Regions from separate parts of the Sphingomonas sp. Leaf30 genome, predicted to be linked through region 2. Evidence: riboswitches for the same ligand, from Rfam matches in the RefSeq annotation. Region 2 holds a riboswitch; the other holds the start of a gene.

The links. Region 2 has a riboswitch for thiamine pyrophosphate ahead of thiC (phosphomethylpyrimidine synthase ThiC). Riboswitches for the same ligand answer to the same signal wherever they lie in the genome.
Region 1: it holds a riboswitch for thiamine pyrophosphate, as region 2 does, so the genes downstream of both, ASE89_RS03185 (TonB-dependent receptor) here and thiC (phosphomethylpyrimidine synthase ThiC) in region 2, are expected to answer to the same signal.

What each region holds. Positions count from the first base shown of each region.
Region 1 is NZ_LMKZ01000001.1:661,010-665,796, reverse strand. Features, by position in the region: gene ASE89_RS03185 (TonB-dependent receptor) at 1-2,283, opposite strand, end outside; TPP riboswitch at 2,354-2,442, opposite strand; gene ASE89_RS03180 (FadR/GntR family transcriptional regulator) at 2,607-3,329, shown strand; gene ASE89_RS03175 (outer membrane beta-barrel protein) at 3,537-4,781, shown strand.
Region 2 is NZ_LMKZ01000001.1:303,004-307,790, reverse strand. Features, by position in the region: gene ASE89_RS01460 (hypothetical protein) at 1-119, opposite strand, end outside; gene ASE89_RS21410 (hypothetical protein) at 288-413, shown strand; gene ASE89_RS01455 (alkylphosphonate utilization protein) at 439-744, shown strand; gene thiC (phosphomethylpyrimidine synthase ThiC) at 800-2,722, opposite strand; TPP riboswitch at 2,762-2,869, opposite strand; gene ASE89_RS01445 (MipA/OmpV family protein) at 2,959-3,822, opposite strand; gene ASE89_RS01440 (DUF2141 domain-containing protein) at 3,892-4,341, opposite strand; gene ASE89_RS21495 (hypothetical protein) at 4,537-4,710, opposite strand.

The DNA.
Region 1 (4,787 bases), 360 kb from region 2:
GGCCGCACCACTCCCGACATAATAGGTCGGCGCAGATCCCGAAATCAGCGTCCCCCCGCGCCCGATCACGTCGCGCGCATTGGTTGAGACCGACTGCACCCCCGCCAGCACGCGCGGATCGGTCACGTTGATCGCGTTCAGCCGCAGGTCGGTCCGCTTGCCGTCGAGCATCGACGCCAGATGCACGCCGACCGACAGGTCGAGCGTCGCATAGCCCTTGATGCTCTCGTCGTTGACGAAGGTCGCATATTGCCGCCCGACATATTTCACCGCGACACTGCCGAACAGCCGTCCGTCGTCATAGGTCCCGCCGCCACCGATCTGCACGGTCGGGCTCGAGACCGCATGCCGGCCGCGGGTCGGCAGATAGTCGTCGCCGACCGGCAGGTCGTCGCTGATCCGCGCGCGCAGATATTCGCCCGAGACATAGACGCTGACACCGCGCGCCGGGCGATAGTCGATCTCGGCATCGATCCCGTAGGAACTCTGTCCCCCGGCATTCAGCGTCGAATTGACCAGCGCGCCACCATTGTTGATGACCGTCGCCAGCTGGCGGTTCCGGAAATCATAATGGAACCCCGTCACCGATGCGGACAGCGCGGGGCCGATATAGCGATAGCCCAGCTCCTGCGAGACCGCATATTCGTTCTTCAGCGCGGTCGTCCCCGCGCTGACCAGCGCACCGCCCGCATAGCTGTCGTAGAGCGTGAACTCGTTCGGCGTGCGGAAGTTCGTGGTGATATTGGCGAACAGCTGCTGCCGGTCGTCGATCTCGTAATGCACCGCCGCCCGCGGCAGCGCGGCGAAGCTGTCGAGACGGACGCGGTCCTGCGGGCCCGGCAGGTAGTTGCGCCCGCTGCGCAGGACATTGACGCCCTTGAACCCGATATCGACTGCGAGACGCGGGGTCAGCGTAATATGGTCGGCCAGGAACGCCGCCTTGGTGACCGTCACGGTCCGCTGGTTCTCATAGGCGAGCAGCCGGCCGTCGGCGGTCCGGATCGCTTTTGCGCGATACCCCCAGCGATCGGCCGGTTCGCCGTCGGCACCGACCGCGGTATAGGACTGGACGACGCGGTCGGTGCCGTGATCGAACCACAGCCCTGCGGTCAGCCGGTGGATGCCGCGCTCGATCGTCAGCGTGTTGACCGTGCCCACGCGGCGCTGGTCGCCGGTATAATTGCCCAGCACCGTCGCGACCCCGTCGACCGCACCCGGCAGCGCGATCGGGTCGGCGAGCGGCTCGATACCCAGGAAGTTACCGGTCGTACCGAGCTGCGTCCCATAGGGCGAATTGCCGTAACCGAACTGCAGATAGCTGGTGCTGTCGAGCGTCACCCCCGCGCCCAGCGCCAGATGCACCGGCGCCGACGCATAGAGGTTGCGGAACGGCGCGCGGTACAGCCGCCAGTAATTGGTGTTGCCCGCGCTGTACCGCGCATCGAAGTTGAAATCGCGTCCCTGCGCGCGCCATTCGGCGAGCGTCGGGCTGCGATAGGTCGACGAGTTCGCATCGTTGAACGACAGCGCCAGGCTCGCGCGGTTGCCGTTGCCCCATTCGCCGAGCAGCTTGGCATCGACATGCTGGCGCGTGTCATGGCCGGCACCGCGCCAGTTGCTGGCGCGCGTGTTTGAATAGGAGACGAAGGCCCGCAACCCCGTCTGGCCGATCCGCCCGCTATCGAGCCGGACGAAGCCGCGCCGCGCCGCATAGGATCCGATCGACAGGTCGACGAGCCCGCGCGGCGCCTCATTCGGATCGTCGAGCCAGAGCGACAGCGACCCGCCCGCGCCGCCCAGCGTCGGCGACGCGATATCGACCGCGCCCTGCGCCAGCGCGATGCGCTGCAGATTCTCGGTATCGGCGAACTGCGAGGGATAGGCATAATAATAGCCGATGTCGTTCTGCGGCGCGCCCTCCATCGTCACGCCGATCTCGTCCTGCCCCAGCCCGCGCAACGTCAGGCTCGAACTGGTCGACAGGCCGTAGGGATCGCTCGACGCGACGGTCGCGCCCGGCAGCAGGTTGACAAGCTGGAACGCGTTGAGCGTCGGCGCCTGCTTGGTGATGAACGCCGCGGCGATCGCGCTCTCGGACTTGGGCACCGTCTGATCGGGGAGCAGCCCCTCGGGATCAAGAAGGCCGACCACGCGGATATCGACCGGGTCGGCGCCGTCCCGCGAATCCGCCTGTGTCTGCGCGCCGGCGGGGGCGAAGGCCACCACAGCAGCAAGTGCCACTGCCAGCGCACTGCATGCAACACGGGGCGGCCGGCCCGTCATCAGGTCAAATCGAAGGATCATCACGGTCTTGCGTCCACTCCACACGGAGGGACGACGGACGCGCCGCCAGCCCTCCCTACGCCGGTATCAACCGGATCAGGTTCAGCGGGTCATGGGCTGCAGCCCACCTCTCAGCCGCGCGTCAGCGGCCCCCCGGGGAGCGCGCCGTCTAGGCGGTTCGGTCTTCCGGGGATAGCGTTATTGCCCGTTTGCCCATCCGCAGCGCCTTCCCAGCACACGCGCGACAGAATTATATGACAATCCACGCCACCCAGACGCTTGCAGTGGGTGACAGCCGGACCGGTTTGCGCCACACAAGCTTTATGGAGCGTGTGCTGACCGACGTCGTTGCCCTGGAGAATCGGGATCTGGGACGGAACCTTACGCATGGCATGCTCGACCTGCTCGGCAAGGCCATCGTGACCGGCCAATATACAGATCGGCCCTTCCCAACCGAGGCGGAGATCGCGGTGGCGCATGGCGTCAGCCGATCGGTGACCCGTGAGGCGGTCAAGATGCTGACCGCCAAGGGACTGGTCAGCGCGCGCCCGCGACAGGGCACGATCGTCCAGCCATCGAGCAGCTGGAACCTGTTCGACACCGATGTGCTGCGCTGGCTGCTGGACCGCAAATTCTCGGTCGAGCTGCTCCAGCAGTTCAACCAGCTGCGGATCGGGATCGAACCCGAAGCGGCGGCGCTCGCGGCGCTGTACCACACCGAACAGGACATGGTCGCGATCGAGGCGGGGCTGGCGCGGATGGCCGCTGCGGAGCGCAGCTATGACGATCCGCTCGACGCGGACATCGCGTTCCACGTCGCCGTCCTGCGCGCGTCGCGCAATCCCTTCTACGCACAGTTTCAGTCGGTGGTCGAAACCGCGCTGCGCACCTCGATCCGCTTCACCAACCGGATCAAGGGGCGCAGCGCGAACATCGCCGACCATGCCGCGGTCGCCGTCGCGATCGCCGCGCGCGATGCCGATGGTGCGCGCGACGCGATGCGACGCCTGATCGGCGACGTTCTCAGCCTGATCGCCGAGGCCTGACACCCGAATCGTCGCGACCCGGTGTACGATCAAGGGACAGCACCGTGCGACGCCGTCACTCGACCTGATCGCGCTTTTCACTTATCGAGACGCGATGCCCTTGGGCCCGGTGCCGCGAGTCGCGATTTGACAAGCGCCGGAATAGCTCGAAGGACGAAATGCGACCGCGCATCATGCGGGTAGCAATTGAAAACATGACGGGAAACAATGCGAAGGGCTCGAGACGAGCGAACTGCACGGATCGGCAAGGTCGCGCTCGCGGCGGCCATGACTGGCGGTTTGGTGAGCGGTGCGCAGGCACAGACGGTCAACGTCAACACACCCGTCAGCGTGCCCGTCGCGGGCAATGTCGACCGGTTTCGTGTCGTGCCGGTGATCACCAGTGTCTATGACAGCAACGTGCTGCGTCTCAACGACGCGCGCGGGAGCGGGCCGCGCGACAATATCCGCGTTTCGCCGGCGCTGGCTGTCAACCTGAACCGCATCTTCGGACGCACCCGCGTCACCGCCGGCGGCACGGTCGGCTATGATTTCAACACCCGGTTCAGCGGCCTTGATCGCGAGCGGATCAACCTGACCTCGAGCGTGACGACCCCGGTCGGCGCGCCCTGCAGCGTGACCGGCAGCGCGGCGCTCGAACGCGCGCAGTTCGATCTCGGCGACACCAACACCGTGGTGACCGAGAGCTTCCTGCGCCAGGCCTATGACGTCGGCGCGAGTTGCCGCGCCGCGGCGGGTTTCTTTCCCGCGGTGGGTGTCAACCGCGTGTCGCTCACCAACAGCAGCCGCAAGGTTCTGGACACGAACCAGTCCGCGCTGCGCGCGGGGATCGGCTATGGGCGGCCCAGCCTCGGTACGCTGCAGCTCATTGGCTCGGTTGCGAAGATCGCGCGCCCGGGTATTGAGGATCTGACCGGGATCGACGATTCGACGATGATCACCGACGTCCAGCTGGTCTTCGAACGTTCGGTCGCGCCGCGCGTCAGCTTCCGGCTTGGCGGCGGCATCACGCATGCCGACCCCAAGCGCGCAGCCGTGCCGTCCTTCAGCGGTCCGTCGTTCGACGCGCAGGTGACGATACGACCGGTGCCCCGGTTCACGATCGTCGGCTCCGGCCGCCGTGCGGTGCAGAATCAGAGCTCGTTTGGCGCGACCTATATCATCGCGGACAGCTACAACCTCAACGTGTCCTATCTGCTCTCGGCGCGTAGCACCGCCACGTTGTTCGCCCAGCGCGCGCGACGCGACCCGCGCGGCGAGGATCTGGCGCTCACGCTTCAGCCACCACGGGGCAAGGACAGACTGAACCAGGTCGGTGGCAGTTATGCATTCGATTTTCACCGGTCGCTGCGGCTCAGCCTGAGCGTCGCTCACCAGCGCCGCACGGCCGACAATGCGATTTACGACTATACGGCCACATCCGCATCGGCGGGTGTCACGGCCCGTTTCTAAGGGGAT
Region 2 (4,787 bases):
ACCGCAGCGGTCTGCTGGGGATCGTCGCCCGCACTGCAGCCTGACACGGCCATGGCAAGCATTACCATCCCCGCACGCAGCGACAGGGTGATCGGCGCAGCCCCGGATCCGATATGCATCGCAGCCCCCTCATGCTCTTTTCATCCCAACGCGCCGACCGGGCCGAGGTTGCCCGCGATGCCCGCACTGCCGGGGCGATTCGACGGTCCGAATCTACGGGTATGCGCGAGCGCAAGCGTGTATCGTCGCCGTCCCGGGGCGCTCCGCCCCGCCGGAAGGGCAGCATCATGGCCAAGAGCCAGAAGAAATCGAACAAGGAAGTCCGCAAGCCCAAGGCCGAGAAGGAGCCCAAGGCGAACGCCTCGAACCCGACGACCAAGGGCAAGCCCGTCGAGATGACGACGCTCAAGTGATCCGGCACGAAACAGGACGATGACGATGGCGGACGACGATTACGTCTATGACGAGGCCAGCGGCGAATGGGTCGCCGCCGACGCCGCATCCACGACCCGCGCGGCGGACGACGACACGGTCGTGGTCCGCGACTCGGTCGGCAACGTGCTGGCGGACGGCGACCAGGTGACGCTGATCAAGGACCTGACCGTCAAGGGCGCGGGCCAGACGCTCAAGCGCGGCACGCTGATCAAGGCGATCCGGCTGACCGGTGACGCGCAGGAGATCGATTGCCGCTACGACGGGATCAAGGGTCTGGTCCTGCGCGCGGAGTTCGTTCGCAAGCGGTAACGGACGCCCCCCCTGGTCCTCCCCCTGCCGGGGGAGGAGTTCGGGGTGTGGCGGATCAGACGTCCGCGGGGAGGTAGATCTCGCTGCCCTTCTCGCGGAACCTCTCGCTCATCTCCGCCATGCCCTTTTCCGCGTCGGCATGCGCACCCTTGGCGAAGATCGCGCGGTTGGCGTCGGTATGATCGACATCGGCCGCTAGGAACGTGTCGGCCGGGCCATTCTGTTTCGCGGCAAAGTCGCGCACCTCCTGCGTGATCTTCATCGAACAGAATTTGGGGCCGCACATCGAGCAGAAATGCGCGGTCTTGGCGCCTTCCGCGGGGAGCGTCTGGTCGTGATATTGCTCGGCCGTATCGGGATCGAGACTCAGGTTGAACTGATCGCGCCAGCGGAATTCGAAGCGCGCGCGGCTCAACGCATCGTCGCGCATCTGCGCGGCAGGGTGACCCTTGGCGAGGTCGGCAGCGTGTGCGGCGAGCTTGTAGGTGACGACACCGACCTTCACGTCGTCGCGGTCGGGAAGGCCGAGATGCTCCTTAGGCGTCACGTAGCAAAGCATCGCGGTGCCGTACCAGCCGATCTGCGCCGCGCCGATGCCGCTGGTGATATGATCGTAGCCGGGCGCGATGTCGGTGGTGAGCGGCCCGAGCGTGTAGAAGGGCGCCTCGCCGCAGACCTCGAGCTGCTTTTCCATGTTTTCCTTGATCTTGTGCATCGGCACATGGCCGGGGCCCTCGATCATCACCTGGACGTCGCTCTGCCATGCGCGGTGGGTGAGTTCGCCGAGCGTGTAGAGCTCGCTGAACTGCGCCTCGTCGTTCGCGTCGGCGATGCTGCCGGGGCGCAGCCCGTCGCCGAGCGAATAGGCGATGTCATACGCCTTCATGATCTCGGTGATCTCGTCGAAGCGCTCGTAGAGGAAGCTCTCCTTGTGGTGGCTGAGGCACCATTTCGCCATGATCGAGCCGCCGCGCGAGACGATGCCGGTGACCCGCTTGGCGGTCATCGGGATATAGGCGAGGCGAACGCCGGCGTGGATTGTGAAGTAATCCACGCCCTGCTCCGCCTGTTCGATCAGCGTGTCGCGGAAGATTTCCCAGGTCAGCTCCTCGGCAATGCCGCCGACCTTCTCGAGTGCCTGGTAGATCGGCACGGTGCCGATCGGCACGGGGCTGTTGCGCAGGATCCATTCGCGCGTGTCGTGGATGTTGCGGCCGGTGCTGAGGTCCATCACCGTGTCGGCGCCCCAGCGGATCGACCAGACGAGCTTGTCGACCTCGGCGGCGACGTTCGACGCAACCGCGGAGTTGCCGATATTGGCGTTGATCTTGACCAGGAAGTTGCGGCCGATCGCCATCGGCTCGGATTCGGGGTGGTTGACGTTGTTGGGGATGATCGCGCGGCCGCGCGCGACCTCGTCGCGGACGAATTCGGGGGTGACGAAGTCGGGGATCGACGCACCGAAGCTTTCGCCGTCGCGCTTATACTCTTTCAGCATCGCGCGGCCGAGATTCTCGCGGGTCGCGACATATTCCATCTCGGGGGTGATGATGCCGCGGCGGGCATAGTGCATCTGGCTGACATTGGCGCCAGCCCTGGCGCGCAACGGGCGCTTGATGCTGCCGGGGAATTGCGGGACGCCGCCCGAGCGGTCGGGGCCGAGCTGGCCATTGTCCTCGGGCCGGATCTCACGCGCGTCGTAACTTTCGACGTCGCCGCGCGCCTCGATCCACTGGCGGCGGAGTTGCGGCAGGCCGGCGTTGATGTCGATCGTTGCCCTGGGGTCGGTGTACGGACCGCTGGTGTCGTAGACGCGCAAGGGCGGCTCGGAGCAGCTGGGGTCGAGCACGATCTCGCGCATCGCGACGCGGACGTCGGGGCTGGAGGGCACCGCGACATGGATCTTGCGCGAGCCGCGGATCGGGCCGGTGGTGACGCCGATGTCGGCGGTCGGGATGCGAGGATCGTAATCGGCCATGCGCTTGCTCCTAAAGGTTTCGGAGCAAGGCATGCGGTTCTGTGGCGACCGCTCCCTCCCTCCGCCGGTATCAACCGGATCAGGTTCAGCGGGTCGAAGGCTCCTGCCTTCCTCTCAAGCGCGGATCGGCGCTCCCCCGGGGTAGGGCGAGCATAGGCGCAACGGACGGGGGCGCAAACGGAAAAACCCCGCACGGCCGGGCCGCACGGGGTTTCGGATCGATCGGCGGGTTGCGATCAGAAGGTGTAGGTCAGGCCCACCGCGCCGAGCCACTGGTCGGCATCGCCGACGTCCGCGACGATCGGGCTGTCCTTGTACTTGCCGAGCATGCGGCCGTAGAGCACCCCTGCGCCGACGCCGAAGCCGCGGCGCAGATCGCCCGACAGGCTCTGCAAAGCAAACGCGGAGACGTTGACCCGGCGGAAGCCGCTGTCGTTGATGTCATAGGTGCGCAGACCGCTGTTGATCGTGCCGATCGGCGTGACCGCGGCATAGGTCCGGCCAAAGCCCTTGCCTGCATAATCCGCCGACAGGCCGAAGGCGACCAGGGTGCGGACCGACAGCGGCGTGGTGTAGTTGACCTGCGGGGTGATGACATAGCTGTCGTGCGTGCCCGACACGTCGTGGATATAGGCGACACGCGCGGTCAGCGTGTCGTAATCGCTGGTGATGACGCCGGTCTTGCCGATGCCGACGAAGCCGCCGACTTCATAGGCCGTGTCGATCTTGCCGAGCGCGCGGACCTGCCGGTTGTCGACCCGGCCCGTGCGATCGGTGCGGACGGCGGCGATAACGCCGACTTCGTAGTTGATCCCGACCGACCCGGTATTGGGGATCAGGTTCACGTAGAGCTGCGTACCGCGCGTGAAGAAGTCATGCCCGCGGATCGTGCCGATCGCGACCGCGCCGGGGGTGAAGCTGTTGCTGTCCGCACCCTCGTAATCGGGAAGCGACGCGACGCCCAGACCGAGCGTGATCCGGTTGTTGTCGGCGGGATCGGTGATTGGCGGGGTCGGATTGGGATCCGTCTGCGCAAGTGCCGGCGTGGCGAGGGCGACGGCCGCAGTTGCGGCAGTCAGAACGAGTGAGAATGCGCGCAAGGACGGGCTCCGGACAAAAAGGTTCCACCGCGCAACGCGGGGCAACCCCATTCGGTCCGTTGCAATCCGTCAGAAGATGTAACGCATCCTGACCTGTTGCATTTCAGCATCACCGGCGAGCATGAACCGTGCCGCGGAAAAGCGCGGCGGTCCGAAGCGTACCGCCGCGTTGTTCGAGAAACCATAGCCCTCGCGCGGGATGCCCGCGATCGTGTCGAGCTTGGAGTTGCTGTTCTCGTCATGGATGATCGCCAGCGCATAGCCGCGCTGCGGCAGGCCCGAAAAGCTCGTCGTCCGGACCGCGGCGGGCAGGGTCCGGGTCAGTGCCTTGGCATCGTCGACACAGGCAGGGAAATTGTCGGGGTCGGCGGTCAGGCAGATACGGATCAAGCCCTTGGCTGAGCGAAGATTGTCGACCTCGACGTCAAGCCGCGTGACCGGGCTCGCCGCCGCCAGAACGGCCCAGAGCGCCGCCGCGGCCAGCACGCGCGGCAGCCTTGGCATGCGATCTGCCTGCATCGCCGTGCTCCCGGTCGGTGCCGCAGAGCCGATCCCAGAACCGGAAAGTGAGCTCATAATTGCACCTGTATCGTTCATAATGTGGCTGATGGTGGCTGGCCGTGATCAGCCATGTCCCCAATGCTCCCCTCCACATGAACCGGGGAAAAACCTCCCGGCCCATCGGATTGGCCCCCTCCATAACGGTCATGACCGTCAGAGCCAAACCGAGCGCACCGCCAGGGTCGGAATCGCCACGACCCGTAGCGGAATTATCACAGCAACGGCAGCGCCTAGATTGGAGCGAACGCCTTTGCAGCACACGCGGTCGGCGGGCGCACCCGGTAAAACGTCAATCGCAGACAAGGAGATGACGAGCGTGATCGTCATGCCGCGCTCACAAGCATCTGCGCGTGCCGGGTGATGGCCGCTCGTACACCGCGCGATCGGGAAGATGACCGCGAGCG